3 regions of the Paenibacillus sp. 7541 genome follow, and region 3 is predicted to be linked to each of the others. Evidence: riboswitches for the same ligand, from Rfam matches in the RefSeq annotation. Region 3 holds a riboswitch; each other region holds the start of a gene.

Region 1 (10,815 bases), on a different contig from region 3:
CCTACGCTGCAGCAGCGGCTTATCCGGTCAGACATCTTGTTCCCTGGGAGCGGCTCATCGCTGTCGAGCGCCGTCAGGCAAGCCGCGTAATGCAGATCCTGAGCTGGTTCGTCAATGTGCCGCAGCTTGAACAGCGGGTTCATGCACGGAAATGGTTATCAAGCTGGGGCAAAGGAGTTCCGTGGAGGAAAGACGCAGCCTACCGCTACTTGCTGATCAAAAGTCTGGCTCGAAGTGATATGCTCGGCATTCTGATGCGGGTGGGTGTACTTGGGACGTTCCTTGTATGGATCAGCCGAGACAGTCCGGTCGGCACGGTCGTATATTTAGCCAGTCTGATGATCGTGGGGCTGCAGCTTTCCTCGCTCCGGAAAATGCATCGGGAATCGTTCTGGCTTCATGTATATCCGCTTCCGGAAGGAACCCGGCGCCTGAATGAAGCATATCTGCTGTTTCGGGTTCAACTGCTGTGGGCGCTCGTGATGTGGCTCCCTATGCTCGCTTCCGTTGCGGCGGCCCCGGGTCTGACACTCGGTACGGCCGTGGCCGGGTTCGCGCTCGTGTGGATGTTTCGTCATGCTGCGCTGCGAAGGGACCGCCGGGAAGACGAAGATGAAGATTGATCGTTACATTATGGTATCGACAGGCCGGGACGTTAGCGTTCCGGCCTTACCTTTGCAGGCAGCCGTCTGCATCCGCTGTACGTCAGTCGCGTGACCGTGATGCCATCGCGATGCATCTGCCGGCAAAGGCCGGATGGGCAGATTCAATTACACCCAGAAAGAACGAGTGATGATAACGAGCAGGATAAACAGAACCAGAATGGCTCCTACGCCATGACCGTATCCGAAGCCGCCACCGTATCCACCGCAACCTCTTACTTCTTCAACTGCACCCATTGTTCATTCCCCTTTCACTTGTTGGTTGGTACACGGTATTGTATGTATGCAATGGTTTTTAGGTATGGGCGAGCGTTGATTTTTGACGGAAGAAATTAGGTGAAATGCCTGAGCCTGTCCCAGGTATACAAGAAAGCCGCTCTCTACAAGGCTTGTAGAGAGCGGCTTCTCCTATCGATCATCACCGCATGTGTCCGGTCACTGCGTAATTACGTCTGCTGCAGATCCTGAACACCCTGGTGAATCAAATCAAACAGATCCTCCAAATATGGCTCCTCAATGCATGAGAATGCGATCCGCAGATCATGTTCGCCCAAAGCAATGGTGCCGATCCCGTACTCGTGAATTAGATGGGAGCGGAGCGCTTCAGCCTGGACCGTCTTGAGCTTCAGGCACATGAAATATCCGGAGTTGAACGGGTAGTAGTCCCATGCTTCGCTATATTTGCCGCTGTCCAGAATGTCCTTCACTTTATTGGCGCGGCCTTTCATAATCTGAAGCTTCTCTTCCTTCTGCTCCTTGAATCCCGGTGCCTTCAACGCATCCAGCACAAAGGTCTGCGAAGGGTGGGGACCGCTGGAGATGGTTGCGCGGATGATGCCGAGCGTCTTCTGCTCCAGGGCATCCAGCACGTCCTTGTTCTCCGAAGCATAGGTAATGAAGCCGACACGGAATCCCCAGACGAATTCCTCCTTCGTGGCTCCATCCACCTTCACCGCCAGTACGCGCGGATGCAGATCGGCCAGGCGGCCAAACAGCGATTCCTTGAGCGAATCTTCAAAGAACAGGCCGAAATACGCATCATCCGTAACCACAACGACATTGATTCCCGCTTCGGCCGCATCCTTGATCGCTGCGACGATGGCGTCTCCCTCGGCTGCCCCAGGTGTGTAGCCTGTCGGGTTGTTCGGGAAGTTGAGGATAACCACGGCTTTCCCCTTATCCTTCTGGGCCAGAAGGGCGTCGCGCAAACCTGCGGCATTAAAGGTCATCTCCGATGTGAAAAGAGGGAAATTCACGTTCACCCCATGGCGGCGGACGCCGAATGTCAGGTCATAGTTTTCCCAGTTCTTGTCGGGATAGATGACGGCATCGCCTTCATCTACGAACAGGTCAGCGACGATGCTGAGACCGTGGGTCAGTGCATTGGTTGCAATCGGATTGCCGAAGCTCTTCCCTTGCAGCGAAGGGTTCTCTTCCAGCATCTTGTCCCGCCATAGAGAGCGCAGCTCCGGCTTGCCGGCTGGAGGGGCGTACGGGTACAGGTCCTTCGGCGCGAAAGCCGACAGCTTCTCCTGAATGACCCCCAGATGCATAGGAATGCCGCCTTCGGTTGCGATTCCAATCGTTGCATTATATTTTTTCGCATGGGCTGCTGCCTCAGCGGATTGGCTCAGAATGCCTTCCTTCGGGAAATAGAGCTCCTTGCCGAGTGTGGAGAGCATGTCAAATACATGCGGGTTACCGGCTTGCAGCTTCTCATTCAATTGTCCGGCCAATGGGTTCATGAATTGGCTCCTTCCTTCCGCAATTCTATTGGATATTATGACGACATTGGATGTAATGTCTCCGATTCATTGCCTAACATTATACCACCTTGCACATCAACCGTCACGATCAATTCGCGTCGCTTTAATGCGATCCCGTGAAATATTTTCGCATTAGTTTTGCGGTTTCGCGATCCTGCTCCTGATCCCGGCTTTCGAGCGCCTGCGCGATGCTCTCCAGACGCTCCGGTGTCAGATTTTGCCCGAATTTGAATTTTGCGCTCAGCCGATGGGGCACCAGCTTGATGACGGCGACCCCTTTCAGCCTTTTGGCATACTTCGGGTCCTGTGCATCAATCGTGGCATAGCCGCCTTCCGGCTGAAGCTTACGCATCAGCGCTTCCATTGCCAGCGCTTTTTCTTCGAGGTCATCTACGAGCACCGCTTCCCCGACAGCGGTTACGCTTTTGAAATATGCGGTTGCGGGACAGGCCAGGACCGGATCGGAATAATAGGACGGAATCAGAGAATATTCATCCGCCACAGTAAAGCAGACCGCGGGGGTGCGCCGAAGATGCTCCATCTTCTCGCCCATGCGGCTGCCATGAAAATAAAAGGCCTGGTTCGCATACACAAAGTTCAGCGGGGTCACCCGTGGAATGCCGTCTTCACCTACCGTGCCGAGAAAGCCGAAGCTCGCCTGATGCATAAAGGCTTCAATCTCCGCCGGGTCGTCCATCATAAATTCATCTCTTCTCATTCGTATCACCTCATATATGATTTCATCCCATGTGAACAGCATACGCTTCAGATTGACACATCAAAAGCGCCAATTTACAGTGATTTATATAGGCCAATTTCAGTTGTGGATACAGGAGGGGTTCGATGGAACTGGGGCTGCCGTTTGAAACCTATGTAGCAAAATATAAATACAAGTACCTGGCGCTCTACCAGGCTCTATGCAAAGCCATTCTGAGCGGAAATCTGCCGGCAGGTGTCCGCCTTCCGGCTACGCGCGAGCTCGCCAGGATGTACGGCATATCGAGGGGAGCGGCCGCCCAGAGCTACGACATGCTGCTGTCAGAAGGCTATGTGGAGACCCGGGTTGGCAGCGGAACGTATGTCGCCCAAGGGATGACGAAACGCCCTGACATGCTGCCCACCTCCCGGGAGCCGGTGCTATCGGTCTGGGGGAAGCGGCTTATGGATGCCATCCCTGCAGGGGACAATGAGAATGAGAGCGGGGATGCTGACCGGCTTGAAGAAGGAACGATCTCATTTTCAAGTGTGAATATTCCGATGGAGCTGTTTCCTTATGCGGAGTGGCGCAGCGCATTAGCCTTTGCAGGCGGCATCGGCGGCCGATTGCTGGAAAGCGGGCCACCTCCTGCCGGAGACATGGAACTGCGAAAGGCGATCGCCGGTCATCTGCGATTCAAACGCGGCATTGAGGCCGACCCGGAGCAGATCGTTGTGTTCAGCGGCTCGATGCAGGGTCTGATGCTGTTATTCCAGCTTCTGGTTGATGAGGGGGAGCCTGTTGTGCTTGAGGATCCCGGATTCCCGGGCATCTATCAAGCGGTATCTGCCAGCGGCGGCATTCCGCTGCCTTCGCCTGTGGATGCACAGGGCCTCGTGCCTTCGGAATGGGAGGCTAAACTGCTTGTCGTATCGCCCAGCCGCCAGTACCCCACGGGAAAGGTGCTGCCGCTTGAACGAAGAAGGGCGCTCCTGAACTGGGCTGGCAGACGCAATGCCTGGGTCATCGAGGATGACTATGACAGCGAATTCCGCTGGAGAGGGCGGCCGATTGAGCCGCTGAAGGTGCTGGATCACGAGCAGAGGGTCATCTACATCGGTTCGTTCTCGAAAACGATGTTTAACGGCCTTCGGCTAGGCTATGCCGTGCTGCCGCCAGCCTTGGTATCGCCCGTCGTGGCGGCTAAAGCGATCTATGAGCCGATATCCCCGGCTTCTCTGGAGCAGCGGGCGCTGGCCAGGTTTATGCAGACGGGCGGGTATGCGCGTCATCTGCGGCGAATGACCAAGGTGTTCGGTGCGAGGTACGAAGCCTTTTGCGAGCATATGAACCGGCAGGTTCCGGAAGTGTTTCGTCTCGAACGAGGAGATTCCGGATTGCTCGTATACGCGAGCTGGCTGAAATCCGGCGAGGCCTATGACAGGTTCAGACAGGCGGCGCGCGACCGCGGGGTTGTGTTCCGCAATGCGTCCGTGTATCATTATAGTTTCGCTCCTCCGGCGGCCTGCTTTGCATTTGCCCATCTGAACGACGGCCAGATTGAAGAGGGGGTTCGCCGGCTGGCTGCTGCGTGGACAGACATGCTGAAAAACAGGTATGATGGTGGAGGATCAATTTTTTGACATAGATGAGGGGGAATGAGTGATGCTGAACGCATCGCCGTCTTCTTTTGTAATCAAGCCCGCGCTGGCGAAGATCGTCTGCGAACCGGGATGGAAGTGGCAAAAGCGTGAAAAACCGATGCAGAATTACGATTTGTTTTATGTCTGGAGCGGGGAAGGGATTGTCGAGCTGAATGATGAGCCATATACGGTCGGGAAAGGGAGCTGCTTCCTGTTTCGTCCGGGCGATCATACGAGCGCGACGCATAATCCGCAAAAGCCGTTGGTTTTGACATATATCCATTTTGACGTTACGGAGCCGGTAACGGAGGTTCCCGCTCCATACCGGCAGCTCTCCGAGACGATGGAGTTCGAGAATTTGCTGGCAAGGTACGTCAGGCTGTATCTGGACAAGCCCTTCGGGGGGGAGGAAGAGGGACAGCTGATTCTGAAACAGCTAATGATTTATCTTCTGCGTGCCGATCTGGCTGAGCCGATTGTCAAAAAAGTGAGCAATCAGCTATCGGAAGCCATCCACGAAATCGCCAATTATGTCCGCCAGCATCCAGGCATCCCGCATCGGGTGGAGGATTTGGCTGCCAGAGCCGGATTATCACCGCGCTACTTCTCCATCAAGTTCAAAGAACTGATCGGGACGCCAGTGCAGTCGTATATTATCCGGATGCGCATTGAGCGGGCGCAGCATTTGCTGCTGCATCAGGGGATGAATGTGACCGAGGTGGCTGATGCGCTGGGCTACCGGGACATCTTTTTCTTCAGTCGGCAGTTTAAGCAGTACACGGGGAAAAGCCCTTCCGAAATCCGTTGATGCGTCAATTTCGAACATTCCGATTGGGTCATTTCGCCATGAGGCGGCGAAGTGCGGATCCCGCGCGCTGGGGCGTCCTTGTGCAGCTGGGTGGAGCAGGGGCCCTGCTGGTATTGCGGGCTCCGCTCCGCTTGAACCGCTTAAACGAAGCGCCGACACCGTTCGCTGTCAGAGATTCATGGCATCAGAAAGCGCAGATTACACCCTGCTCCGGACTGAACCCGGTTGCGGGATCATCTGCGCTTTTTTTGGCTGTAACCAAAAGGAGGAAGGGGAATGACAAAGATAGAGGAACAGCGGGTGGCCCTGGTCACAGGTGCTTCCAGCGGCTTCGGCATGCTGATCAGCCTGGCGCTGGCCCAAGCCGGATACATTGTAGTTGCGGGTGTCCGGAGGCCGGAGGCAGAAGATGAGCTGCGTTTGCGTGCGGAACAGGAAGGGGCTCGAGGGTTGATTCATCCGCTTCGGCTGGACATTTGCCGCCCGGAGCACATTGAGCAGGCCTCGGCATACATCGAAGATACCTACGGCCGTCTCGACGTGCTGGTGAACAACGCCGGTGAAGCGGTCGGGGGCATGGTGGAGGAAGTGCCGCTTGCGGATTGGAGAAGACAGATGGAGACGAACTTCTTCGGCACGCTGGCGGTGACACAGGCGATGCTTCCTCTGCTGCGTACAACCGGGCGCGCCAAAATCATCATGCTGAGCAGCATCAGCGGTGTGGTTGGCTTTCCGGGATACGGGCCGTATGCCGCATCCAAATTCGCGGTAGAAGGGTTCAGTGAAAGCCTGTCGATGGAGCTGGCCCCTTGGGGTGTCGATGTGGTGCTGGTCCAGCCGGGCGCTTATGGCACCCCGATCTGGCGCAAGAGCTTCGGGGCGATCCAGAGCGGGGAGCATTCCCCGTACCGCGAGGTATTAACCGGCGTGCTGGCCTATTCCAAGCGGACAGCCGAGCAGGCCGGAGACCCGATGGAGGTCGCCAGGCTGGTGGCACGGATTGCCACTATGCGTAAACCGAAATTTCGTTATCGGCTGCCCCGTTCGACCCAGTGGTCGGCCTGGATGAAGCTTCTGCTGCCGGACCGGCTGTTCCAGCGCATCGTCATGAGGCTGCTGCGTCAGAAGGACGCAGGCAGGGAATAACGCTGACGCAAGAACAGGGGACTAGTTTGCTTTTTCATTCGGATGAAGGACTCCCAGAAGCTCGCCCATTTTGACCCTTGAGCCGGTCTCTAAATCTCCGCGTGGCGTGAATGTGCCGCTTTCGGTCAGAAGCACGACGGTGGAGCCGAATTCGAAGTAAGCCAGCTCATCGCCGATCTGCCACTGCTTGACCTCGTCGCTCACATATTGAATGCTGCTGACGTTCATCGCGCCAACCTTCACAACAGCGACCTCGCCGAATTCATGCGCAATGTATGTAATCAGCCGTTCGTTCCGGCTCAGCACGGACCGGATATGGGTCATTGCAAAATCATTGACCGGGTACACCTTGCCCTTCAGATGCTCGCTTTCCGTCTGCACGCCGGTAACCGGGGAGTGAATGCGGTGGTAATCCGTCGGACTTAGATACAGCACAAATACATACCCGTTGATATAATGCTCAATTCGCGGGGAGTGGTTCAGCAGCTCGGCTATCGTGTAGTCTTGCCCCTTCACATTGACAATGGTGCCTGCCTGAATCAAACCCTGCGCGGTAATGGTGGCATCGACCGGACTGACCATGGCGCTCTGTGTATCATCGATGGAGCGCATGCCGATTTTCAGTCTGCGGGAGAAGAACTCGTTCAGCGAGCGGTATTCGTGAATTTCCTTCTCCGCTTCGTGGGCGGGAATTTGATATACCCGAATGAATGTCGGTATAAGATAACGGCTGACTCCACTGTGAGAGAAGCGCCCCATCAGCTTGGAAAGCCACTTTCGGGAAGACAGTTCGGTCATTAGCCGCAGCAAATGTTTAGCCATGAAATTCTCCTTTTCCTGCATGTGTCTATAGGATCTTGATGGCGGTTTCATATCACCGGTTGATAGACGCATGGTAAGTACAATCTGATATTGACACAGTTTTGATTCGAAATCAATAAATCGGTCAATTTGTAAAATGGTTCTTGCAAATTTGCGATGGGCTGTGTATTTTTAGATTAGCATAAAACCGAATAGGGAGTACGGGGGCTTGAGTGAATCAGGCTGAGATTGCAGCTGTTATCCCGCTGCTGACCGTTAATCTGAACTGGGTAATGCCAGCGTAGAGAATATCCGACCCTGCCTATACTAGGGCCTATTTTCCGTCTGCGCATTTTTCCAGACGGTTTTTTGTTGTGTGGATTTGGAATGAATGAGCAGCCGGCCGGCGCGAATCTTGCCAATCCTGTTCGCCACGAAATAAAGGTTGAGAGGGGTATGAAGGTTTATGGGAGTTCCAGTTAAAGAAAATTTGGAATTACAGTCCCGGAAAGGACTGCGAGTCAGCGATATTTTGGTTACCGTATTGGTGTCACTGGTGTTTGGGATTGTGTATCACTTTTGGGGATCGGTATATAGCTTGCTCAAGCCGTTTCAGGCGGATGAGCTGCTGTACGGGATGTGGTTTGCAGCGGCAACGCTTGCTTTTCTGCTGATCCGTAAGCCGGGCGTCGCGATTATTGCAGAGTTGGCGGCCGCGCACGTGGAAGTGCTGTTTGGCAGCGGCTGGGGTCTGACCCTGCTTATGTACGGGCTGATTCAAGGACTTGGAGCCGAGCTGGTCTTTGCGGCATTCCGCTACCGGAACTACAGCGTGTGGGTTGCTGCAGCGGCAGGAGCTGTGGCAGCGCTTGGCTCGATGGTGCTCGATTTCTACTACAGCTACACGGATGATTTGGAATCCTGGCTGTTCATTGCCAAATACGGCATGCGTATCCTCAGCGGCGCGGTCATCGCCGGTCTGCTCATGGTGCTGCTGGCGAAGGCGCTTGAGCGTACAGGCGTAACGGCGCTGCTCCGCCCGGCTTCATCGAAGGATTACGAAGCATTGGACGATCCGCGCCATGGCTGATCAGGGAACTGGGCGCAGTGCCGCTTGGGAGCCGATGGCGGCGGAAGGGCTTCGAGAGCCTAGGGAGCAGGCAGTATCCGTGGAGGGGCTCCGGCTGAAATACCCCGGGGAAGAGCGGCTGACGTTCAAGGATGTATCCTTTAAGGCCGCGCCGGGTGAAAAAGTGCTGCTGCTCGGGCCGAGCGGATGCGGAAAATCGACGCTGCTGCAGGTGCTCAGCGGCATGATTCCGAAGGCGACCGAGGTGCCGATGAAATGTGAGAACCGGCAGCTTCCCCGTTCATGGGCTTACGTGTTCCAGGATCCGGACACGCAGTTTTGCATGCCGTATGTGGATGAGGAGCTGGCTTTCGTTCTGGAGAATCTTGCGGTCCCCCGGGACGAGATGAAAGCGAGAATGCGCGAAGCGCTGGATGCGGTCGGCCTGCATCTCAAGGAGCTGCATATGCCGATCAGCCACTTGTCACAAGGAATGAAGCAACGGCTGGCACTGGCATCGGCACTGCTGCTGGAACCGGAGGTGCTGTTCCTGGATGAGCCTTCGGCTCTGCTTGATCCGGAAGGCCGGCGTCAGATCTGGGAAGCGGTGAAGCGAGTGTCCGCCGGACGTACCCTGATCATCGTGGAGCACCGGATCGAAGAGATGGCAGACTATGTGGACCGGATCGTGCTGTTCGGACCGGATGGCGTGATATTGGGCGAAGGCCCGCCGAAGGAAGTGTTCGCTCGTTATGAATCGGAGCTGAAGTCCTACGGCATCTGGTATCCCGGCGTGTGGGAGGACTATGCAGCTTCGCGCGCGGGGCAGCAGTGGTTCCCCCGCATCGCTTCGAGCAGCGCGGCTGGATCGTTATCCTCCCTGGAACCGGTGGTGGCCTCCTCCGGTGAAGGGAGGGGGCGTCCGGATCAGGAGAATGAAGTCGTGAATCCGTACGCGAGCGTAAGCGCGAATCGCTGCAGCCGTGAGCCGCAGATCACGCTGCAGAGCTTCGCTGGCCAGCGGCGCAGTCAGCCTGTGATCGCATTGGATCATGCGGAGGTATTCCCGGGTGATTATGTGGCGATCCTCGGCCCGAACGGAGCTGGCAAAAGCTCGCTTCTGCTAAGCCTGATGGGCTTACTGCCATCTGAAGGGACCTACATTCTTGGCGGCGAGCATGTGGTTAAGGGAAAGCGGAAGAAGCTTCGCAAACGCAGGGAACAGCAGCTTCGCCAGATCGGGTTTGTGTTCCAGAATCCGGAGCTTCAGTTTGTCACGGAGCGTGTGGGAGATGAGGTTGCTTATTCCTTGCTGGTGGACGGTATGCCTGCCAGTGAAGCGGAGGAAGCATCTCGCAGCATTCTGGAGCGCTTCGGTCTGCATGGGCTGGAAGGAAGGCATCCGTATCAGCTGTCAACCGGTCAGAAGCGCAGGCTCAGTGTCGCTACGGCCATGGCGAGACAGCCTTCGGTTCTGCTGCTGGATGAACCCACCTTCGGGCAGGATGCCCGCAATACGTTTGCGATCCTGGAGATGTGCGAGCAGCTTCGGCGCAGCGGAACCGCGATCCTGATGGTGACACATGAGCTGCAGATCGCTGAGATGGCCGCCACGCATATATGGGAGATCCGCGAGGGCAGGGTGGTGTCCCAGAAGGTGTCGCCAAGATTACATGCGGCAGAATCGGACATGGCCTTGGCGGAGGTGAGTTCATGAGCTTCTGGGGACCTGTCCGTCACACCTGGCTGCATCGGACGAATCCGGTTGTGAAGCTGGGTGTCATCTGTCTGTTGTTCTTCATGACCGTGCTCACTCATGATCTTGATGTCATCATCTATCAAGCGATGATCTTCACGGTTTGCTTGCTGCTGCTAAGCGGCATTCAGCCCTGGAAAATGCTGCTGTTTCTCATTCCGTTCATGATGGCGTTCCTCGCTTCTGCTTCATCGATGATGCTGTTTGGTAAAGGGGATACCATCTGGTGGCAATGGGGCCTGTTCAAAATATCGGAGGAAAGCTTCTACCGCGGTCTGCACCTCGGGTTCAAAGGCATCGCCTTTGCAGCCGAAGGCCTGCTGCTTGTAACCACAACGCAATCGGTCGACTTGTTCTATGCGTTAATGCAGAAGCTTAAACTTCGGCCCAAGTATGCGTACAGCTTCATGGCATCCATCCGTCTGCTGCCGATGGTGTGGGAGGAATTCCTTATTCGTCGGCAGGCG
Region 2 (10,815 bases), on a different contig from region 3:
GACAGCCCGACATATGAAGATTCGACGGAGAACTTCATTGTGGCGACGGTGGACGCCGCCCTGGCTGCGCAGAATGCAGCAGTTGCCGCCGAGTCGCTCGGCATGGGAATCGTGTACATCGGCGGAATTCGCAATGCGATTGCCGAAGCCTCGGAGCTGCTGGAGCTGCCGGAGCTTGTCTACCCGGTGTTCGGCATGTGCCTCGGCTATCCGGACCAGGAACCGGGACTTCGTCCGCGGCTTCCTCAGCCAGCGGTGCTCCATCGGGATCGCTATGATCCGGGGGCGCTTGCGGAAGTGAAGACGTATGACGAGATCTCCTCGGCCTATTTGGCCGAGCGCACGAATGGTGCGAACACCGCGCCGTGGTCCCAGTTGATGGCCAAGCGGCTCGCAGAGCCTGTCAGACTGCATATGCAGGATTTTCTGAAGCAGAAAGGGTTTATGAAGCGGTAATGTGGGATGAAGCAAGGTAAACGGGCGGATGGATGGGCAGCAGGCCTTTCGCCGCCGCTGAGGCTGAGCAAGAGAAGCTTGCTTTATGTGAACGAAAGAAACCGGACGGATTCAAGGAGGTGGCCTCCTTGCCGTCCGGTTTTATTGTGGAATCAGAACACAATTTCCTCGCTTGGGCAGACCCGGGCAAACCAGCGCAGCACTTCATTGTGATGCCTGATAATTTGAGCTGCCGTCATATCTTCATGGCCCCACGTACTGTGCGCATCCGAGGCTAAAGTCACTTTGTATCCCATGCTGAATGCTCTTCTGCAGGTGGTATCCACACAGAGATCGCTCTGGATTCCCGTGAGAATGACATGCTCAATGCCAAGCTTCTTGAGTTCCTCATCCAGTGGAGTATGAAGGAAAGAGTCCGGCGTTTTCTTATGAATGATGATGTCATCCGGGGCAGGCGCGATATCAGGGTGGATTTCCCAGTCCCTGGTTCCGTATTCCAGAGGTTCTCCGGCTGCCTCTTGATGCTGGACGTAGATGACAGGAATGTTCTTGGAACGCGCTTTAGCTAATAGCTCATTCACATGGTGCAGCAGCTGATCTCCGTTGTATACGGCATTTCCTTCCTGGAACATTCCGTTTTGAACATCAATGACGAGCAGTGCCTGTTGTGTCATCGTATATCTCCTTATCCATTAAATTAATAATACTGTCGCTTTTGGAGCTCATCCGATCATGAGAAGCGATATGAACCACGGAATCGGCTTTATATTCAATATGGATGCTCACTCCTTATCAATAAGTTAGCTCTTTTCGCATGCTTTGACAACCTGAGCTTTGGAAGAAAGTAGATTTCTATTGATCGATTCCATATATTTACTTACTATGAAAGCAAGTTGTATGTAATGTCAGGAGGTGCGGCCTATGGAGGCAGCAGCTACAATTCGCGATCATTTGGCACAGTACTTGCAGTGCAATGGGATGACGATCAATCAGTTTGCTAACAGGACAGGTTTGAATTCAGGAACTATTAGCAGAATTATCAACCATAAGCAGTCCATATCGATGGGGCAACTGGAGCGAATTACATCTGGCATGAATCTGCCTGAAGACTATTTCTTTCATTTATACATTGACGAATGTCTCTATTATTCCGCTTCTTCTTGGAGGAGGCTGCACCCGTTTCTGCTCCGCTGCGCAGAGCTTGGCCGGCTGGATTGCATCGATTAGGCAGCACGATATCTCTTGGACAATCTAAGTTATGTTCCAAAGCTGTTCGAGGTTGCCGAGGCTTTGTATCATCGCGGCAGTAAATCGGCAGCAGCTCTGCTGTATGAACTGGTTAGCGAGAGTGAGAAGTATCAGCACTCCGAGCGGCTGGCTTTATGCCAGTATCGCTTGTTAAATTGACCTTTAAATGTTAAAGAGACACACTTTTCTCTCTCCGTAAAATAGAAGAACGAGCAACGATTCTACATTGAAATATTATGATATGGATCTTTCAAAAGAAACGTATGATTTTTTTATTGAATTAATGGAGAGAGATGAACATGGAAATAATTAAATTACTCTTGCAATTATTTCAGATTCATTTAGAATGATGAGCAAAAAGTATGGTGATTAATGTGAAAAATGGAATATTGCTTATTGTTTTTTCTTTTTTTGTGATCAGTATAATTTACATAACGAGTTTCCCTTCTTTAGTTAAATTTCTTTTAGTTATGCTTTTTATTATTGCTTTCTGGATATATTCAGAACATATAAATGAGTTTATTTCGAACAAACGAAATATTAAAATTTCCATTATTGTTATTTTGTTGACAGATCTTTTGTTAGCATCAATTGCAATTTGGAGCATCTTCAAAATCGAAAATTTATCAAGTAAACTCTCAGTGTCCTCTAAAGAGAATATAACAGAATTGTTTTTCTTAATTGAAAAATATACATGGTTGAATGGTCTGAGTTCATATTTTGCGATGATAACTTTTATTTTTTTTGTTGCTCTGCTATTAAAATTTTTTAATTTAAAAAGGGCTCAAACTAAAAATTAAAGGTTGAAAAAGTTACTTCTTAAGGCGCTATCAATTGCATTCAACGTAAGTAGTTGCTGACCCGATCCGGAAAGAAGACCGAAAGCTGGAGCAGCATCTGTCCCCAGTTTTGGACGAGGCCTGTCCATTTGCGTGTCACATCTATCGTGGCCAGATAGAGCGTTTCTCAATCATATTTGTGGTGTAGATGAGTTTGCGGATCTCAGGAGTTTTTGAGCGAGCTAACCAAATACTATTTAACCGAAACCCGAATGGGAGCGCGGAAGCTGAGACCGGAGCGAAGAAAGACATAGGCCTCTATATTCCATTGGAACAGTAAACCGGATTCGCAGGGATAGTTACCCTAGGGTCCGGTTTTTGATTTTGACAATCGCTGACTGTTCTTTTCTTAGGGGAAGTGTTTTAATACTTCTAGATTTATCCCGGGGGCAGGGGCGGATTCTAGTTTTTCGTCTTTATTGACCGCTGTAATATTATAACTTAGAATAGATTATAATATTTTCCTATTTATTGGTATATGGAAGAGGGTGTGGAAATATGGCGCAAAAAACGACGATTCGAGATCACATAGAAGATTACATTGAGCAGAACGGGATGAACATCAACCGATTTGCGAATATATCCGGTGTGAACTCCGGAACACTCAGCAGAATTCTTAGTCAGAAGCAGCCGATCTCTATGGGGCAGCTTGAGCGAATTACATCCGGTCTGAACCTTCCTACGGATCATTTCTATGAGATGTACATCGAGGAATGTTTCTTTAACGGGACACCAACCTGGAGAAGATTAAGACCGTTTCTGTTTCGCTGTGCCGACACGGATCGCCTGGATTGTATTGAACGTGTGGTTACTACGTTGCTTGACAATCTTGCCTACACACCGATGCTGTTTGAGACAGCAGAAGAACTGTTCCACCAAGGAAAAAAGGCGGCCGCTGCCATATTGTACAAGCATGTGAGCACAAGCGAGAAATATCAGCATTCCGAACGGCTGGCCATATGCCAGTACAGACTGTTCTTGATTTCGATTGGGAACGATCAGGATGCGAATCTGAGAGCGGCAACGCTGTTTGAAGGTTATGTAGACCGCTTGGATCAGGAGTATCAGCTAGATGCTTACAAGCATTTGGCGCATGTATACGGTTCTCTTCATCGCTGGGATAAGGTTGATATGATGGCGAAGGAGATGCACAGAATTGCAACAATTTTGTATAATCAGAACCAACTTCGTCGTCAGAAGCCTCAAGAAGGGAGCCGATCACCGGAGAAGCCTGTATATTATTATATCTTATATTCTTATTTAATCCGCTCTACCGTATGTGAGCATAACGGGGATTATGAGGGAATGAAACACTATATACAGATGTATTCAGATGGAGATTGGATACAGGAGAAGTCCTCCGAAGTGCAGGCAATCATAGAGCAATTTCAAGAATGGGCAAAGGCTGACTTATATATATGTCGGTTAATGACGGGGCACTATGACGTGCTGCCGGAGTATGTAAAGTATATTGTTGCTCAAGGTGTCGATAGCTATAAGCTCAAAGCTTTTTTATATATAATCGAAGCTGCGAATCGGCATAATTGGAATGTAGATCCATATATCAACCAGTTTTCTGTCTATCTCTCTTATGAGAAATTTAAAGAGCTGTTTGGGGAGTACAATCAACAGGTTTACGCAGATGAATATGCTCGCCTATTAGTTGAAGTAGCTATGTACCACTTAAGAAATGGAAAAAGAGAAGGAATTGAAATTCTTTTACAAAGTTTGGATTTTTCTATTGCGATTAATAATAAAAGCAATATAATTAAAAGTGTAGCATTATTCGAGCAATATCGTGTAAAAGCTGACAAAAACGACATAAATCAATACCAGAAACTAATAAGGGAGGTTCAGTAAAACATGAAAAAGAAACTGTCTTTATTACTCTTTTCTGTGTTGATCGTGTTCTCTGTTCAACTGCCAGTCACTTCAGTGGATGCCGATCCTGGTCAAATTAAGCCATTGAGTCATGGTTTTGGTTTTGGTTGATACTTAATCGATACTCAAATAGATACATAGATAGCTAGCTTCAGATTAAACCACTTCAGGCGTCTCCGTTATTCGGAGACGCCCCTTTTTTTGTCTTAGTTCCTGATGCCATAACTCTATTATTCTATAATTTTACATTAAAGTATAAAATCCCTTGTATAAGGAGGCTATTCATAATGAACACGGCGAGGATTCAATATACCATTGAGCAAGAAAGAAGCAAACTGCATCAGATGAAACGACATTACCGGGACTTCAACCATCCGGTCGTGCTGCGGCAGTCCGTGCTGCTTGATGAACTGATCAATCAATATTTCATAAGCTTGAAGAGCACAAGCTCTGCTGCCAAGTAAGCCCTAAACTGCTCTGAACATGCTTATATGCCGTATAGCCTGGCGGCATTGTCATACAGCTGCTTGCGGGCCTGTAGAAGCGGTATCCCGCGCAGCTCGGCCCAGGCGCTGGCCACGCTCGACGTCATGCGCGGATGGGTCGTTTGCCCGGTGAAGGGGCCTTCGAACGGCCAGGGGCCGTCTGTTTCCGACATGACCAGATGCTCCGGATACCCAAGCGCAATGCGGCGGATCTCCTCCTCATATACAATGTCGGGGGTGAAGGAGATATAGTAGCCTTGTTCGGCCATACGCTGCAGCGTCTTCTCCGCTCCCTTGAACCAGTGGAAATGGGCAAGCGGGTGGCTGTATCGCTCAAGCAGATCGCAGGCCATCTCCGCATCCTCGTAGACCGCATGGAGGATGACGGGCTTTTTGTGCTTTGCGGCAAACGCAATGAACGTCTCCAGCAACTCCACATAGGGCTGATCATCCCATGCTTCGCCTCGGGTAGCTGCTTCAAGCCTGGTGTAGTAGGGAAGCCCGACCTCTCCTACGGCGACCATCTCCTCGCTATGGACCTCCATCCATTGCAGCAGTTCCTGAATCTCTGTCGCAGACGGGAGCGGCTGCTCAGGGTGATAGCCGAATGCCGGTCTGATCCCGCCGTTATACAGGCGAGCCAGCTCCAGATTCCGCTTGCAGGAAGGCAGGTTCATCGACACGCTGATAACGGACTGCACCTCGCTGTTCGCCAGGTCGGCCGCAATGGCAAGGCCGATATCTTCCGGGTAGCTGTCCAGATGTATATGCGTGTCGATCAATGGAGCGAGGGGGCCGCCACCCTTGTGGTTCACGATTGAACTCATATTCTCATTCCCTTCGGCTTCTATTTCTGAAGAGACCCGTCACGTCGAGACCTGCTGCCTCTTCTGCTGTTCCTGTCGCATGATGGACGAGATGTCTGACTTAAGTGCCAGGAACGCAGGATCGGTTAAGATATCCTCCCGCCTTGGGCGGGGGAACGGCACCTCGATCTTCTGGAGCACGGTGCCCGGCCGGGCTGACAATATATAAATGCTGTCGGAGAGCAGCAGCGCTTCCTCGATATGGTGCGTGATCATCAGCACAGAGCGTCTCGTATCCTCCCAGATGTCCAGCAGCCAGTGCTGCATCTCGCTCCGGGTCAGCGCATCCAGGGCGCTGAACGGCTCGTCAAGGCACATGACCTCCTGCGGGCTCATCAGGGCGCGCAGGAAGGAGGCCCGCTGCTGCATGCCGCCGGAGAGCGTATGCGGGTAGGCCTTCTCGAAGCCGCCGAGCCCGGCCCGCTCGATCCATTGGCGCGCATTCGCCCGCGCCTGCGTTTTGGATACGCCGCGAAGCTCCTCGGGCAGCATGACGTTGTCTTCGACCGTACGCCACGGAAACAGTGCGGGCTGCTGGGGCATGTAGGCGATGAGGCCCTTCTGGCCCGTTACGTCCCGGCCGTCCATATGAACAGAACCGGCACCCGGAGGCATCAGCCCGCCGATGATGTGGAACAACGTGCTTTTTCCGCTGCCGGAGGGACCGATAATGGAGACGAATTCTCCTGGCTGTACAGCGAGCGACAGATCGTCCAGCACCTGCATCTCCCCGCGCCGCTGACGAAACGCCTTGCGAATATGACGGACCTCAAGTGCGGGATTATCCGTAGAGTCAGACCGTGCCGGGGTGGATGTCCCGGATAACTCCGGGGAGCTAGAAGGGGTGTCGTTCATGTTGTTCACACGCATGCGGTGGATCTCCTTTCTATAGACATGTAAGTGACTGGGCTTCCCGCCGGCTTCATGACTTGCGGCTCCAGCGAATGAGCCGTTTTTCCAACAGGGCGATCAGCGCCACCATCAGCAGGCTGAGCAGCACGATGATCAGAATGGCAACGAAGACCCGGTCGGTGCGGTAGCCGGCTCTCTGCAGCATCATATAGTAGCCGATGCCCCGGTCAGCTCCGATCCACTCGCCAATGACCGCGCCCATGACCGAATAGGTGGCGGCGATCCGTAGCCCCGAGAAGATCGAAGGGAGGGCGTGAGGCAGCTCCAGCTTGGTGAAGATTTGCCAGGTGCCCGCCCCGGTCATCTTCATATAATTCAACATCGTCCGGTCTGTCCGGGCCAGCCCGTCCAGGGCAGCCACCGCTACGGGGAAGAAGCAGACGAGGGTGATGACAATGATTTTGGGCAGCATCCCGAACCCGAACCAGATCATGAGCAGCGGGGCCAGCGCGATGGTAGGCACATTCTGACTGAGAATAAGCAGCGGATACAGTGCCTTTCGAAGCATTGGAATAAGATGCAGCGCCAGGGAAATGACAATGCCGGTGCCTGTTCCGATCAGGAAGCCGATCAGGGTCAGCCGCAGGGTGGCCAGCGTATGATTCAGCAGCACTGGTGAGCCGGATACCATCTCAAGCCCGATGGATGAAGGGGCAGGTAGAATATACGGTTCAATATCCCACAGCCACACGGCGCCCTGCCACAGCACCAAAAAGAATAGGACCGCCCCCACGGGCGGCCATATCAAGCTCCACCAGCTTCTCATGGACGGTATTTCTCCGTTAGCTTGTCCATACTGATGCCGTCTGGATAGTGTGCGATTTTGACTTGAGATATAATGCCTGGGCTGCCTGCCTTGACGAGCGCTTCATGCATCCGTTCGACAATTTGCAGCAGTTCGGACAGCTCGCCCTCCATCGTCGTCTCCAGCGGGTGCACCTCATATTTGACGCCCGATTCCTGGATGACCTTGATCGCCTCGTCGACATAGGGGATGCTGTCCCCGCCGTCCGGTGTCTTCGGGATGACTTGAATGCTTAACAGTGTGTTGGCCATGAGCAATCTTCCTTTCGTTAATTAAGGGGTATCCGGCAAAAATTCATTCGTAAACGCGCTGTCCGCATCCAGCTCCTGGTCCAGCAGGCCGCGTTCAAACATCCATTCGGCATAGCCGGACCATACCTCGGCCTTCTGCTCTCCCCAGCGAGGGGCATCGTCCTGATAGCGCGGACTCAGCCATTTCTGACTGGCGAGCACCAGCTCTGCATCCAGCTCCGGAACGGCCTTGATCAGCAGATCGGCAGCCTCCTCCGGGTGGTTGATCGCATATTCATATCCTTTTGCCGTGGCGCGCATGAACGCTTTAACCAGCTCCGGATCTTCCTGAATCAGCGTTTCGTTGGTTACAATCACTGGGGTGTAGTAGTCCAGCTTGTCCGAGTAGTCTTTCACATAGATCATGTCCAGCGGCTCTCCCCGAAGCTCTGCCTCGATCCCGGTCCAGGCATAGAAGATCCAGGCGAAATCGATGTCGCGTTTAACCGCCGTAAAATAATCGGCATCCCCGATATTGACGATGTTCACCTTGCTGACGTCAGCGCCGTCGATATCCATTATGGATTTCATGACGGCTTCTTCCACCGGCGAGCCCCAGCCGCCGTAGGCCTTGCCTTCAAAGTCAGCTGCGGTCTTGATATTCCGGTCGACCGGAGCGGCAAATCCGGAGGTGTTATGCTGAATGACTGCCGCAATCGACACGAGCGGAAGTCCTTGCGTCCGTGCAAGTGTCACGCCCTCCTGATAGCTGATGCCAAATGGCACGTTCCCCGAGGCGACCAGCGTATCCGTGCCGCCGGCGCCCGGCTGCACAATGCTTACGTTGAGTCCTTCTTCTTCGTAATAGCCGAGCTCCTTGGCGACGTACAGTCCCGTATGATTGGTATTGGCTGACCAATCCAGCATCAGCTGGATATCGCGCGGCGCCTCCGCGGTCTCCCCGCTGTTGCCAGCATCATTCGGATTCGGCGTACTGCCGCTCTTCTGATTGTCTGTGCCGCAGCCGGCCGCGACAAGAAGCAGCATGCATGCGAGCAATAACGCGGTCCATTTCGGTTTAATCATGTTCTTCTCTCTCCCTCATCTTCATTCTAGCTGCCTGTGACTTCACAATAATAAGAAACGCCCCGAGGATCTCGGGGCGCATGACGGCGTAAGTATTCCACGGCATCCATATCGAGCCGCAGTGTCAGGATTCCTACGCTGGCATTACCCAGATCAGGTGTAAGGGTCAGTATCTTGATGGGATACACTCTCAGCCGGCCGATTCCAGCTCCCCTGTAAGTATGATGAAGTTATAGGCTTAACTAACCGTTATTATAGACCTAATGGCTGGAGCTGTCCAGCCTGTGCGGGCTGAGAGAGAGCCGGACTATTTCCAGGCGGGATGCTCGTCTTTGATCACATCCAGCCCCCAAACAGCTGCATTCGCCAGACTCGATGGGCATGGGCGCTGAATATCGCATCGATGAAGCAATACGAAAAAGACGAGACTCGTATACTAAAGCCTCGTCTCGTCGTGATCGCGCGGGGGAATCATTTTTAGCGCTGGAAAAATTCAATCCATTCTCCGTTTGGCCCATGAAGGAAGAAATAACGGTAGCCGTTTGGCAGCGTCACAATTTCCTCATCAAGATGCGGCACGCCGAGCTTCTGAACCCGGGCGTACTCCGCCTCGATCTGGTCTGTGCTCACTGCAAAGTGATGTACCGCTCCTTCAGCCGGAAGGCTGTCGCTGTATCCTTGTATAAGCTCCACTTCGGTCTCATCGCTGCCGTTAAAGCCGAGGAAGGCAAGTTCGATCACCCCGTTCGTATGCTTGACACGATCCTTCAATTCAAGACCGACAACCTTCGTGTAGAAGTCGATGGTCGCCTCAAGATCCCGCACCATAACTCCGACATGATCGAGCCGTTTATGAGATGGCATACTGGCCACATCCTTTCCTGTTCGTCCAATTTGAATCACATCTTAACATATAATTCCTACCTGTCAAGTGGGTATATATGTTCTCGCTTAACTTTTCTTTACATTTTAATGGGTGAAAAGTATCATGATTTATAGATCGATTTTTAATCCTTTTGCACCAGCAAGGTTTACATAAATCATGGGATCACGAAAGTGGCCGGGCCGCGTTCCCCTTCTTCTTTATTGCTTCAACGCTTGTCAGACATAATGCAAATGATTAACTTTGATTGTTTTGTTTTACATATTCATTACAAAAAAGCATATTATACAAAGAATTCATATCCAAATGCCGATAAGAAGCTTAGTGAAAGCTTGCCGAGGGGGATGAACATGTTGTGCGACAACCGCAGCACCTTTGAACCGTTTGAGGACCAGGGAATTGTTCAGATCAGACCAGCTTACGCAGAGCTTCTTCATCTGCTTGACGGGTGGGGCGGCACCGTGCGCAATACCCGCGAAGGGTGTGCTGTCAGCTATCAGGGGCGGGATGAGCTGGTGTCGCTAATCCGGCTGCTTCGGGGACTTCCGAATGGATCAAGGGAAGAGATCAGCTTCCGCATCATGGACGGAGCGACTCCACAGCAGCACCATCCGTGGACGATGGCCGAGCAGCTCGGGCCGGAGAATGATCAATGCGATATGCTGAATATTATCCTGGATCAACAATTTACGAGCCATATGCAGCCTATTGTAGACCGCTGCGAGCAGATTGTGGCTTATGAATTTTTGCTGCGTCCGGCTAAGAACGGCAGGCCATTCCCTCCCCAGAAGCTCTTTGATACAGCACGACGTGCAGGTCTGCATTATTTTCTGGACCGTGAAGCCCGCAATGCGGCCATTGAGGCCAGCGCCAAGTGGCTGCCGAGTGGTGTAAAGCGGTTTATCAACTTTCTGCCTTCCTCGATTTCGGACCCGAAGAAATCGCTGGTGCAGACGTTCCGCGTGCTGGAGAGCCATCATCTGGACCCGTGCGATTTCGTGTTCGAGGTTGTTGAGACGGAAAGAATTGATGATATTCAGCATCTCCAGGCGATTTTTGATACCTATCGTAAACACGGCATTTCCTTAGCCATGGATGACGTGGGCGCCGGATACTCCACATTG
Region 3 (10,815 bases):
ATCAAGGAAGGATCACGATCCTGCAGCACATCCAGCAGCGTCAGCTGTGTATCGTCTGCTGTAACCGTAATATGATCCTGCAGCGCTCCCGGAAGAGCTCCCAGATCGGACAACATCTCAAGCGAGATGTTCAGGCCATCAGCCATAACCGTTGCTGCAACCGGGCCATTGTAATCCTCTGGCAAATAGAAGACATGATCAGGCACAATTTCTTTTGCCATGGAAGGTGTAGACCAGCGCAGATAGAGATTGGAGCCGCCATAATCCTCAAAGTACTCGATCTTAATCTTGTACTTCTGTCCGCCATTCAGGTGAATAGGCGTACTGGTCTGCTCGATATCCCAGTCATTCACCCAATGATCGATGATCAACTGATCGTCGATCCACAACCGGAAGCCGTTATCGCCAATCATATAGAAGGTGTAATCATCCGTTTGCGGCGGCATGATCTGTCCGGTCCAGCGCACATTGGCGTTATCTGCCTGACCGGTTAATGATTGCAGGATGGGATCCAGGTTTCTAAATTCGATCCGGGAGTCGATCGCCGTTCCCTTATGATCACCGAAATCAAAATTGCTTCTGCCCGTATAATACTCCCCGAGCAATCCGTTATCCTTGCCGACTACCGGCGGTGCACTATCCGAACCCTTCAGTTCAAGGGAAAAGAACAGGTCCGAACTGGCTCCCCGGTCCTGATGCACGGAGGCAGCCATGACATTCGTGCCGTCGACCAGCAAGGCAGGGTCGATCTCAAACACATATGCGTTTCTTTCGTCTCCAACCGCAGTAGATGCCGTTGTTCTATACGTAATCTCGCCGCTCGGCATGTTGGTGCGGTATACTTCCTGCCCATTCAGGTAGATGACCGCTCCGTCGTCCCGAATCAAGGAAGCTTCCAGCTGTTTAATTGCAGCTGCATCGGTTACTTGGAACTCCTGACGGAAATACGTTGTTAAATGTTTGTTCCCTGCATCCGAGCCATACCCGATCCAGGTGTTCAAGTCTTGGCCTTTGCCGCTGCCTGCATACCCAAGCGGGGCAGGGGCCTTCTTCCAGCTGCTGTCATCGAAATTCGGCTCCTTCCAGGCCGTGCCTTGATCCGAGCCGTCATCCAAATAAGTCCACTGACTATCCTTCTCGATAAAATGGAGTCCAGCCGCAAGGATGGCGGCGCCTGCTGCTCCAACGTTGATGACCGCAGCGGCTTGATGAGCCCCGTCCTCTGTTGTCACTGTAACAACCGTGCTGCCTTCGGATACGCCGGTAACGAGACCATTCGCATCGACCCCAGCCACGGCAGGGTTATCTGATGACCAGATCAGATTTGGCGTAGCGGCTCCTGGCGGTGAGAGGATGGCCGACAGCTGCTCTGTTTCACCTTCCAACAGATCCAGATTCGGCTTGTCGATGCGAATGCCATCCGGCTGCACCGCCGATGCACCAACCATCGAACCCCAAGCCTGGAACTCGTAAATATTCGCTGCATACCCTCCCGTCGCAGCATCCGCCGCGCCAGGATCCGTAATGTTCAGTTTAAAATATCTTGCCTGAACAGGGACGCTCAGCGTATGTGCAGTCTCTTGATATGTATTGCCTGTCACCGTTACTGCCGGCGTCCAGTTCACATCATCGGTGCTCACTTCAATCGAATAGTCCCGGGTATTGTAGCTGTCCGGTTCACCGGCTGCTCCTGCATGAAACAGCACGAATTGGCGCACGAGAGCCTCAGCGCCAACGTCTACCTTAATCCAATACGGGTTCGCTGGATCCGGCAGGCTTGAACCTCCTGCATAGCTCCATTTCCCGCTGTTCTTGCTGCCGTCGATTGCTTTAGACGGAGCGAAGTCATCCGATATGTATCCGTTCGCCGTTGCCGTGACTCCTGCTCCGGCGAATACATTCGTATCTGTGGCTGCCACGCCAGCCATCTGCGCCGGACTGTACCCTGCTGGCAGCAGAGAGGTCAATAACATAACTATGGCAAGCACACGGCTTGTCAGCGTGATCCTCTTCTTCACTTTCTCTGTTCCCTCCTAAAACATTATAATGTTCGTACATAAGGGTACGTGCTTCTCTCCAGACATTCAATCCATGCATTGTAAAGTGACGAACAATTCTGTGTAAATATTTGAATATGCATATGCGCATTTCGAGATGGAAGGAATTTCCTTATTATGTTCGATCACAATAAACACGCTTACATTTCCAGTTGGTTGTTAGATACTATGAGAGACTTACTTATTATAGAAGGAAAAAAATAAACAGGATTAGGGGGGAGTTCGTGGGAAGGGGAACAGACGACAAACAACTATCTGACCAAATAAAAAAGCAGCGACCTTCGCTGCACGTTAATATGATTTCAATTCGTCAAAACGATTCTATGTCATATTCAATTCCGACCGATCATACTTAATGCCTGCGATAATGGTAGAGGACCGTTCGATAGATTTGACCGGAAAAGATTCGGAACCCGAATGCGCGGCCCGACCACTTCCGCAAAATTCCGCAAAATTGCTTCCACTCGGCGGGGTAAGCATTCAGACCCGTGATCCGTTTCCGTTGATCGCCCCATTCAATCTCCAGGCTCCAATGGGTTCCTTCACTGGCCCCAAGGTCCACATAATGATCATGCCAGTTAAAGATCCGGCAGTTTCGAAGGTCCTCTACGAGAGCAAGCTTGCTCTCCATTCCTGTCAGGGGCCGCGGGCTGATCTCGGCAACAATGCCTTGTTCCGATAGCTCCCAATAGATTTCTCCTGCTGCGAAATCAATCACGATGGTGCATCCGGGACCCAAGGAGCCTCGGATTGTAGCCATCATTCTCGTTAATTGCCTGTACTGATCCATCCATAGTCCCCTTCCTGATGTCATGATTCCGAGGCAGAACCCTCTCATTCTTCAAGTGAGCGATCTCCGTCGAATACCCTTGTCTATCCGAATCCGCTCAGGAATTAAACGTCTTATTTACGCAATGGGTTTCACATTTTTACGGTACGTTGATCGATAATATCGGTTGAGAAGCTCGTCCAGTTCCATAGATTGCTTAAGGACCCTCGGATGCCGCAAACCATACTGCTGCTCCATCTGATACAGCAGTTGTCTAGCATCTTCTATTCGCTGCAGCATCACGTCAGTATACATCATCGCTCGCACCTCCTCGTGTAATATTTTAGAATATAATGTAAAAATAATGTTTTTAGTTTGTAATGCATTGTTTCTGTTTATACACTAGAGTGTGCCAGTGATGGTTGTCACATCCATTCTTACCGAGTCGAACGGAATCGAATGGTTAATGTCATGTAAAGTCAATAGGGCGGGATGTAAAAAAACAAGCCATAGGAGAATGACTCCTATGACTTATATTTAGGGCTGCTAGATTCAATCTTTACTATTTTCACAGCCATTCAGAAATCTCTTGGCCGGATAATCCTTCTTGTTGGCCAAGCATGCTTATTATTCCTAAAATCAACAACCGCCAATGATGGGAGTGATTCTCTCCGTTACTGCTAGAATGATTTCCATCCCACTCCGTAGAGCTCCGAGTCGCCCAAATCCTATTAATTCTTGTTGCTGCCCTCAATCCTTCCAGCAAGTAATCAACGACGACTTCATACCGCTGCTTGTTTAAATGATAAATCGCCAGCTCAATCACAAAACGAATATAGCGATCGGATGCTACTTGTTCGTTGTAGGTGCCAGTTAGCCCTTTACCGGTAGCAAATTCAGAAATTTGCTGTTCGAATTTCTTCAAGACCGAATCGATATCTAAACCGAAACGGTTGGCCGCTTGAAGTATCTTGTAAAGTGCGGGCAATATCTCATCAGGCCTGACCTCAATGTAGGCCACATATTCAGGAAGAACTTCAACATCCCCCATCATGAGTTTGTACATATACCTATTGGCAGTTGCCCACATCTTGTATTGTGCTATGATCTGACGAGCTTCCTCTGAATCTTCTACTACCCAGTCAAGATCACTGTACAGAGATACATAACTAAGAGCCTGCTCGTACTCGCCTCGCGCATCACTAACCCCGGACCGCAACAGGTAGGAATAAATGATATATAGAAATAAAGGTTTCTTCGGTTCCTTATGCAATACACGTCTTCTCGACGTCTGATACTTGTTCCGGTATAAGATACTGGCCTTTCTCCCCATCTTCTCTGCAATTTCATCTACTTTACCCCATCGCCCGAGAGCCGCATATATATTAGCAAGGTCTTTCAATGCGTCGAGCTGGTCGATCTCATCCAAACGTTCTACAAAACCTTCAAACTTCGTAGCTGCTTGTAAATTGAGCTGTTGATTGGAGCCGACTGAAATCGAAAATAACCTGTACTGGCATAAAGCAAGCCGTTCAGAATGCTGATATTTCTCACTTTCAGCCACACATTCATAGATGATCGCTGCCGCTGATTCGTTTCCCTGTTGATACCAATCTTCAGCAGTATCGAACAATAGTGGGAGATAGATAAGACTGTCCATCATCAATTGAACAATCTTATGGATGCAATCGAGTTTGTCCAGTTCCGCACAGCGGTATAGGAAAGGGCGTAACCGACGCCAATTAGGTGAATAACGAAAGCACTCCTCAACATACAGCTCGTATAGCGCTCCCTCGGGGAGCTCCATGCCGGACGTAATACGATCGAGTTGTTGCATTGATATTGGCCGAGTACCATTAATAATAGAACTAATCGTCCCAGAGTTGGTATTGGATATCTCAGCAAAGCGATTGATGGTCAACCCCTTAGTTCGAAGATAATCCTCTAATTGTGATCGTATCGTGGTTGTTGTATTCAAATGGAACAACCTCCAACAAGACCCCACACGGAATCCATATTATGGAATAATAATCAGTTCCAGTATTACTGTTCAATTCTTGCATGTCAACTCTCAAGCTTAATTTCTATAATTTTTCCATAATAAAAAACAAGCCCCGATATCTATCGATATCGAAGCTTGTCTATCTATCTCATGTACATATTCAGCTATAATGCCTGGTTGCTTGATCCTGATTATACAAGCATCCCATTGCGGCGGCGGTAGGCCCAATGGTTGGTTGGACCATGACCGTGGCCGATTCCCAGCTCATCCTCAATCGCAGCCTGGATGAAGGCTTTGGCATCCAGAATCGCCTGCGATGGAGAGATGCCCTTCGCCAGACCAGCCGTAATTGCAGCTGAGAAAGTACAGCCTGTTCCGTGTGTATGCGTGGTCGTTACCCTTTTGCCTATCAGCTCTGTGAAGGATGAGCCGTCATAGAACAGGTCCAGCACCTGGCTGCTCCCGCCCTCTTCATCATGGCCGCCCTTGATGACAATCATCTTCGGCCCGGACTGATGAATACGTCTCGCAGCCTCTCGGCGGTCCTCCATCGTCCGAATCTTCATATCCGCCAGCGCCTCCGCTTCCGGAATATTCGGCGTAACGACCATCGCTAGCGGCAGCAGCTCCTCCTTCAGCGCCTGGATCGCTTCCATCTGAAGCAGCTCCGCGCCTCCCTTGGCAATCATCACCGGATCAACGACCACCTTCTCCCAGCCAAAAGCTCTTATTTGCTCCGCTACCAGCCGTATAATCTCGGCACTGAACAGCATCCCGGTCTTCAGCGCATCGACCCCGATATCGGTGCCGACCGCATGAATTTGCTCTGCAGATGCTTCCGCCGGCAGCGGATAGACCCCTTGGACGCCGAGCGTATTCTGTACCGTAATGGCCGTGATGGCCGACATGCCATAGGCTCCCAGCTCCTGAAAAGTCTTAAGATCCGCCTGGATGCCGGCACCGCCTCCGCTGTCGGAGCCCGCAATCGTCAGCGCTTTATATACCCTGTGCTCATTCATCATGATGTTATTCCCCCCGTTGCCGCATAATCCTGCACCGTCGCATGCCCGGTCAGCGAGTCCGGTGCAAGCCGGTCCAGTTCATCCAGGAAGGCTGTCTGGAAGCTGCCCGGCCCCAGATCTGTCGTGCGTGCCCCCGCTCGGAAAGCCGCTGCCCCGTAGAAGGCCAGCCCAGCTGTACCGGCAAGCAGCACGTCCGGCTCCACCGCGGCAAAGGCGCCAAGCACCGAGGTCAATAGACAGCCTGCTCCCGTTATCTTAGTCAGTCTGGCATCTCCGCCACGAACCACCCGTAACGTGTCCCCATCTGTAATGACATCCTCCGCTCCGGTAATGGCCACGACGGTGTCCAGCTTGCGTGAAGCCCGAACTGCAAGCTCGGAATGGCCGCTGCTCGATTCGTCATCCCCTGCATCCACGCCGCGAATGCTCCGGCTCTCTCCGATCAGATGGGCGATTTCAGCCGCATTGCCTCTGACCAGCGCAACGTTGACCTCTTGCATAATTCGAAGCGACGACTCCGTACGGAAAGGGGTTGCCCCGGCGCCAACCGGGTCCAGCAAGACCGGTACGCCGTGAGCATTGGCGGATTGCCCAGCAATAATCATTGCATCGACCTGTTCACGGCTGAGCGTCCCAATGTTCAGCACGAGGGCACCGGCGATCTTGGCCATATCGGCCACTTCCTCCGGAGCATAAGCCATTACAGGCGAAGCGCCCAGCGCATAAAGGCCATTTGCCGTAAAATTCGTAACAACGACGTTGGTCATGTTATGAACGAGCGGCTTCTCATTTCGCACCTTAGTGAGAAGTCCAGAAAGCTTTTGTTCCAACAGACTCATATCATCCTGCCTCCTACATACTCAGATCGGCTGTACAGGCCGGGAGATCGCTTCCGGCATCGGCACCGGCCACGCCTCCAGCTTATAAGCCATATCCCAGAACATATACTCCAGCTGGCAGCTGAGCATAAAATGCTCCTTCATCCGTCTGCGCTCATCCGCCGTTGCCGTTTCCGCCCAGGCATCCACCCTTTGACGAAATTTATCCGTGGCACCTCCCGCCCGGCTGCCGTAGAACTGAATCCATTCCTGGAACGGATGATTCTCATCCGGGTTCACTTGCTCCATCAGCCTGCGGCCGATTTCCAGGTACGTCCATGGGCATGGCAGCAGCACCGCCATAATCTCGCCCAAACTGCCCTCGTGCGCCACCGTCAGCATGTGACGGATATAGTGATGTGCGGAAGGCGCCAGCGGGTAACCCTGCAATTCCTCGTAACTGACGCCAGCGACCGTACAAAAATTATGATGCGGGTGAATCTCACTGTTCAGAATAAACGAGATCTGCTCGTTAAATGCCGCGATGTCCTCCCGGTTCGCACATTTGGAAATCGCGATGCCATAAATCCGCATATAGGCATTTAAATACTCGAAATCCTGCTTGACGTAATGGGTCAGCTGCTCCTTGCCCAGCTGTCCTTCGGCAATACCTCTGACAAAGGGATGTTGAAAAATAGCCTCAAAAATACCGTCCGCCTCGCGGCGAAGCTCCTCTGAAAAACGCATGTATACCCCACCTCCTGAAAAATAAAGAGCAGGGAGTCCCGTGATCACCGATTTTCGTGGACAACCAAAAAAGCCGCCCCGAAAACTGGAGCGGCTTCATCGCATAGGACCGACAACGTCAAGTGACGCTGCCATCCTGTATTATGAAGGCTCCACTTTCCTACGCTAGTACGAACTAGATCAGGTTCAAAGGGTCCAGGATATGCTCCTGTCTCAGCCGCTGACGGCTCCCCTAGTGGACTTCCTATTCTTTTGACTAATACTGTACAATAGGTTTTCTTCTGCTGTCAAACTTTCATTTGATGGCTACTGGTTTACCATTTGCCGACGCGGACTGACCGATTTCTTTTGCGACGACGAAGAATACCGAGCGGGTTCTTCTCCTTCTGTCTTTCTTCATACAGCTGCCGGACCCCGCGCATCAGCAGTTTGTATCTCATATCATCATTGTGGCTGAACTTTCTCATTTCTTCGAAATACTCTTTTGTCATGGACATCACCCTAATTACATAAGTCTATAGACCTAGGTTATAGGATGCTGCTATACAATTTCTTTACATGGGTGCCGATTCGTGTCCAAATGCAGGTCAAAGTGACGTCCGTCACAATTTTGTCATAAAGATACTCTTTACAAATAAAGGTTTTGACAATTAAAAAATGGAATATATATCATGTGCTTTATCCCAGAAGTTCGCATATCACAGCGGCGAATCGTGAGCAAGGTGCCGCACAGAAAGGAGATCGTCATGTTGAATAGCAATGAGGTCCACCCGCCGGAGTTGTTCACCGCAGCCTTTACACACAATCCTTATCCCGATTATAAAAAGCTGCGCCATGCGTTTCCGATCTACAAGGTTGTGTTCCCGAGCGGAGAGCCCGGATGGATCATCAGCAAGTACAACCATGCGGTTGAAGTGCTGAAGGATTCGCGCTTTAGCAAGGATATGGTCAAACGGTACGGGCCCGAGAGCCGCAGCGTGTTCACGAACAACATGCTGTTCTCCGATCCGCCGGACCACCGCCGTCTGCGGGGGCTTGTGCAGAAAGCTTTTACTCCGAAAATGATTGCCGGCATGCGCAGCCACATCGAGGATATTGCCAACGATCTTCTGGACCAGGTGTCCGGACGCGAGCAGATGAACTTGATCGACGACTACGCCTTCCCGCTGCCGATTATTGTGATTAGCGAAATACTCGGGGTGCCGCTCGAGGACCGGGACAAATTCCGTACATGGTCCAACACCATCATCGGCTCCGGCAATGAAGACGCCGCGACTTTTCAGCAGCATGCCAAGGAATTTATCGACTATTTGCGCGATTGGTTCGCCCAGGTGCGGCAAAATCCCGGGAAGGATCTGATCAGCGAACTGCTGATGGCGGAAGAGGCCGGGGATCAGTTAACCGAGGAGGAGCTATATGGCGTGGTCACCCTGCTGATCATTGCGGGGCATGAAACGACCGTCAACCTGATCGGCAACGGCATGCTTGCTCTCATGGAGCATCCGGAGCAGAAGGAACTGCTTCTTCAACATCCGGAATACATTCATAACGCGATTGAGGAAATGCTCAGATACAATGGTCCTGTGGAATTCAGCACCTCCCGCTGGGCCAGCGAGGATATCGACTTTCATGGCCATTCGATAGCCAAAGGCGATCTCGTTATCGTCGCCCTCGACTCAGCCAATCGGGATGAGGAGCAGTTCGGCGATGCGGATGTGTTTGATATCACCAAGGAGAAGAGCCCGCATCTTGCCTTTGGCACCGGCATCCATCTGTGCTTGGGGGCGCCGCTGGCCCGCCTGGAAGGAGAGATTGCGATCCAGACTCTGCTCAGGCGGTACCCGCATATCGCGCTCGCCGCAAAGCCGGAAGAACTGGAATGGAGGCCTGGCATGATCGTGCGTGGCGTCAAGGAAATTCCGGTCACGCTCCGCTGACCGCTCGTCGCGGCGGCAATGCGGCGGCTCCAGGGCGTGGTGACGCAAAGCGGTCGCTGATCCGCACTTATGGCACAGCGCAAGGGCCCGACCGCCAATGAGGCAGTCTGACGCGCCCCGAGTCGAACCATATAGCCATCCGCCCACTCTTCCACCTGTGAAGGGATGGGCGGATTTTTTTGCATGCAACGACAAAAAAGCACACCCGCCCCGCCTGCTCCGGCAGAAAGGATGGGACGTGCTTCCATGCTTCGCCACATGAAGATTTGTACGATTGATCGTACAAATCCTATGCTAAATCCAGGGATGACAAGCCATTTGTACGATTGATCGTACAAATCACCTTAGCATCCCTATCCAACCTCCGATTTTGTGTGAGAAATCGTACAAAACGGTCCATTTTATCGCATAAATGCATCCCTTTGTATGACAAATGATACAAAAAACGCGAGGTTGTATGAGCAACCTCGAGACGAATACGAACTCCCACAAAATTTAATTCCTATACTGCCCTGCGACATTGTGAAATTGAATGCGAGAGCGTGAAAAAGCCGCCCCTGTCGGAGCGGCCGCCAGAATAACAGGACCCCCAAAATTACAACATCATATGTACGGATAACCGCTTTCGTTCGCGGGACATCTTGTCCATCATATTCAGAAAGTAAGCTCTTATGAAAGTCCCTGTCTATTCTAGTTGCCGGAGCCTTCGTTTCCCTGGCCAGCCGGCGCACCATCCGATGCCGCTACACCGTCCATGAATTCGGAAATCTGGCTGCTGTAGCGATTCAATGTTGCCGGAGATACTTCATGCTTCTTCGCCAGCTCGGATTTCGTTACCGGCAGCTCAAGCAGCGAGGTTGCCAAATGCTCGAGTGCAGCCGCGTATCCCCCTGGCTTGCGATAGCTTGGATTCACTTCCTTCGAGAAGTTGTTCCAGATCAGAAGCAGGCTGAACACCTTGAACAGCGTGTCCTCATCCTTGAGCTTGTAATCGCGGCAGATCTGCGGGAATACGCTTTCCGCAAGCTCGCGATGCTCATCAGCTTTCCAATCCAGCCATACCAGCTTATCATTCAGCATTTGCCATAGACGCTCAGCCTCTGGCTTCATGGCACTAGCCGGTTTCGAACCCGGGAACTGGATCACTTTACCGCGAACGGTATGGCGTTCCCTATGCTGATCCTTCTCCAGACAACATTTCTTGTACTTCTTCCCGCTTCCGCAGTGACATAAATCGTTTCTTCCTAGCTTTTTCATTTCCAGGCTCCTAATTAAAAGATGCTTTCCCTATTATAATAGAATTAATATGAAAATTGCACCACTCCGGGATATTGTTAAAATGTAATTTCCATCCAATTTAATGCTAGAATCTCGTTTTCGGCGGCGCAGACACCCAAAATAGTAACACAAAAACCCCATCCCCACAAACTGTAAAAGTTTCCCCCTTGTACCGCCACCCTCCC

What was found. A riboswitch is a leader RNA that binds a small molecule or an ion and turns the genes downstream of it on or off. The one in region 3 is predicted to bind thiamine pyrophosphate.
Region 1: linked by a shared signal. The riboswitch ahead of CHH75_RS10925 (ECF transporter S component) and the one ahead of tenA (thiaminase II) in region 3 are both predicted to bind thiamine pyrophosphate.
Region 2: linked by a shared signal. The riboswitch ahead of CHH75_RS20430 (ABC transporter substrate-binding protein) and the one ahead of tenA (thiaminase II) in region 3 are both predicted to bind thiamine pyrophosphate.

What each region holds. Positions count from the first base shown of each region.
Region 1 covers NZ_NQLZ01000016.1:75,530-86,344, reverse strand. The annotation lists gene CHH75_RS10965 (ABC transporter permease) at 1-623, shown strand, start outside; gene CHH75_RS10960 (sporulation protein YjcZ) at 771-899, opposite strand; gene CHH75_RS10955 (aminotransferase class I/II-fold pyridoxal phosphate-dependent enzyme) at 1,109-2,407, opposite strand; gene CHH75_RS10950 (pyridoxamine 5'-phosphate oxidase family protein) at 2,532-3,146, opposite strand; gene pdxR (MocR-like pyridoxine biosynthesis transcription factor PdxR) at 3,272-4,768, shown strand; gene CHH75_RS10940 (helix-turn-helix domain-containing protein) at 4,791-5,576, shown strand; gene CHH75_RS10935 (SDR family oxidoreductase) at 5,853-6,722, shown strand; gene asd (archaetidylserine decarboxylase) at 6,744-7,544, opposite strand; TPP riboswitch at 7,735-7,848, shown strand; gene CHH75_RS10925 (ECF transporter S component) at 7,990-8,613, shown strand; gene CHH75_RS10920 (ABC transporter ATP-binding protein) at 8,648-10,309, shown strand; gene CHH75_RS10915 (energy-coupling factor transporter transmembrane component T family protein) at 10,306-10,815, shown strand, end outside.
Region 2 covers NZ_NQLZ01000036.1:30,580-41,394, forward strand. The annotation lists gene nfsA (oxygen-insensitive NADPH nitroreductase) at 1-456, shown strand, start outside; gene CHH75_RS20380 (cysteine hydrolase family protein) at 609-1,130, opposite strand; gene CHH75_RS25395 (helix-turn-helix domain-containing protein) at 1,378-1,683, shown strand; gene CHH75_RS25400 (hypothetical protein) at 1,699-1,863, shown strand; partial or broken gene CHH75_RS25405 (IS256 family transposase) at 2,545-2,711, opposite strand; gene CHH75_RS20400 (helix-turn-helix domain-containing protein) at 3,042-4,403, shown strand; gene CHH75_RS25410 (hypothetical protein) at 4,407-4,535, shown strand; gene CHH75_RS20405 (aspartyl-phosphate phosphatase Spo0E family protein) at 4,712-4,888, shown strand; gene CHH75_RS20410 (TatD family hydrolase) at 4,912-5,736, opposite strand; gene CHH75_RS20415 (ABC transporter ATP-binding protein) at 5,776-6,645, opposite strand; gene CHH75_RS20420 (ABC transporter permease) at 6,698-7,453, opposite strand; gene CHH75_RS20425 (MTH1187 family thiamine-binding protein) at 7,450-7,743, opposite strand; gene CHH75_RS20430 (ABC transporter substrate-binding protein) at 7,765-8,808, opposite strand; TPP riboswitch at 8,922-9,033, opposite strand; gene CHH75_RS20435 (VOC family protein) at 9,286-9,672, opposite strand; gene CHH75_RS20440 (EAL domain-containing protein) at 10,042-10,815, shown strand, end outside.
Region 3 covers NZ_NQLZ01000007.1:163,025-173,839, forward strand. The annotation lists gene CHH75_RS05630 (PA14 domain-containing protein) at 1-2,018, opposite strand, end outside; gene CHH75_RS05635 (hypothetical protein) at 2,410-2,847, opposite strand; gene CHH75_RS05640 (aspartyl-phosphate phosphatase Spo0E family protein) at 2,965-3,144, opposite strand; gene CHH75_RS05645 (helix-turn-helix domain-containing protein) at 3,395-4,804, opposite strand; gene thiD (bifunctional hydroxymethylpyrimidine kinase/phosphomethylpyrimidine kinase) at 5,020-5,847, opposite strand; gene thiM (hydroxyethylthiazole kinase) at 5,847-6,689, opposite strand; gene tenA (thiaminase II) at 6,711-7,415, opposite strand; TPP riboswitch at 7,556-7,659, opposite strand; gene CHH75_RS25200 (hypothetical protein) at 7,730-7,855, opposite strand; gene CHH75_RS05665 (cytochrome P450 family protein) at 8,165-9,352, shown strand; gene CHH75_RS05670 (SEC-C metal-binding domain-containing protein) at 10,043-10,609, opposite strand.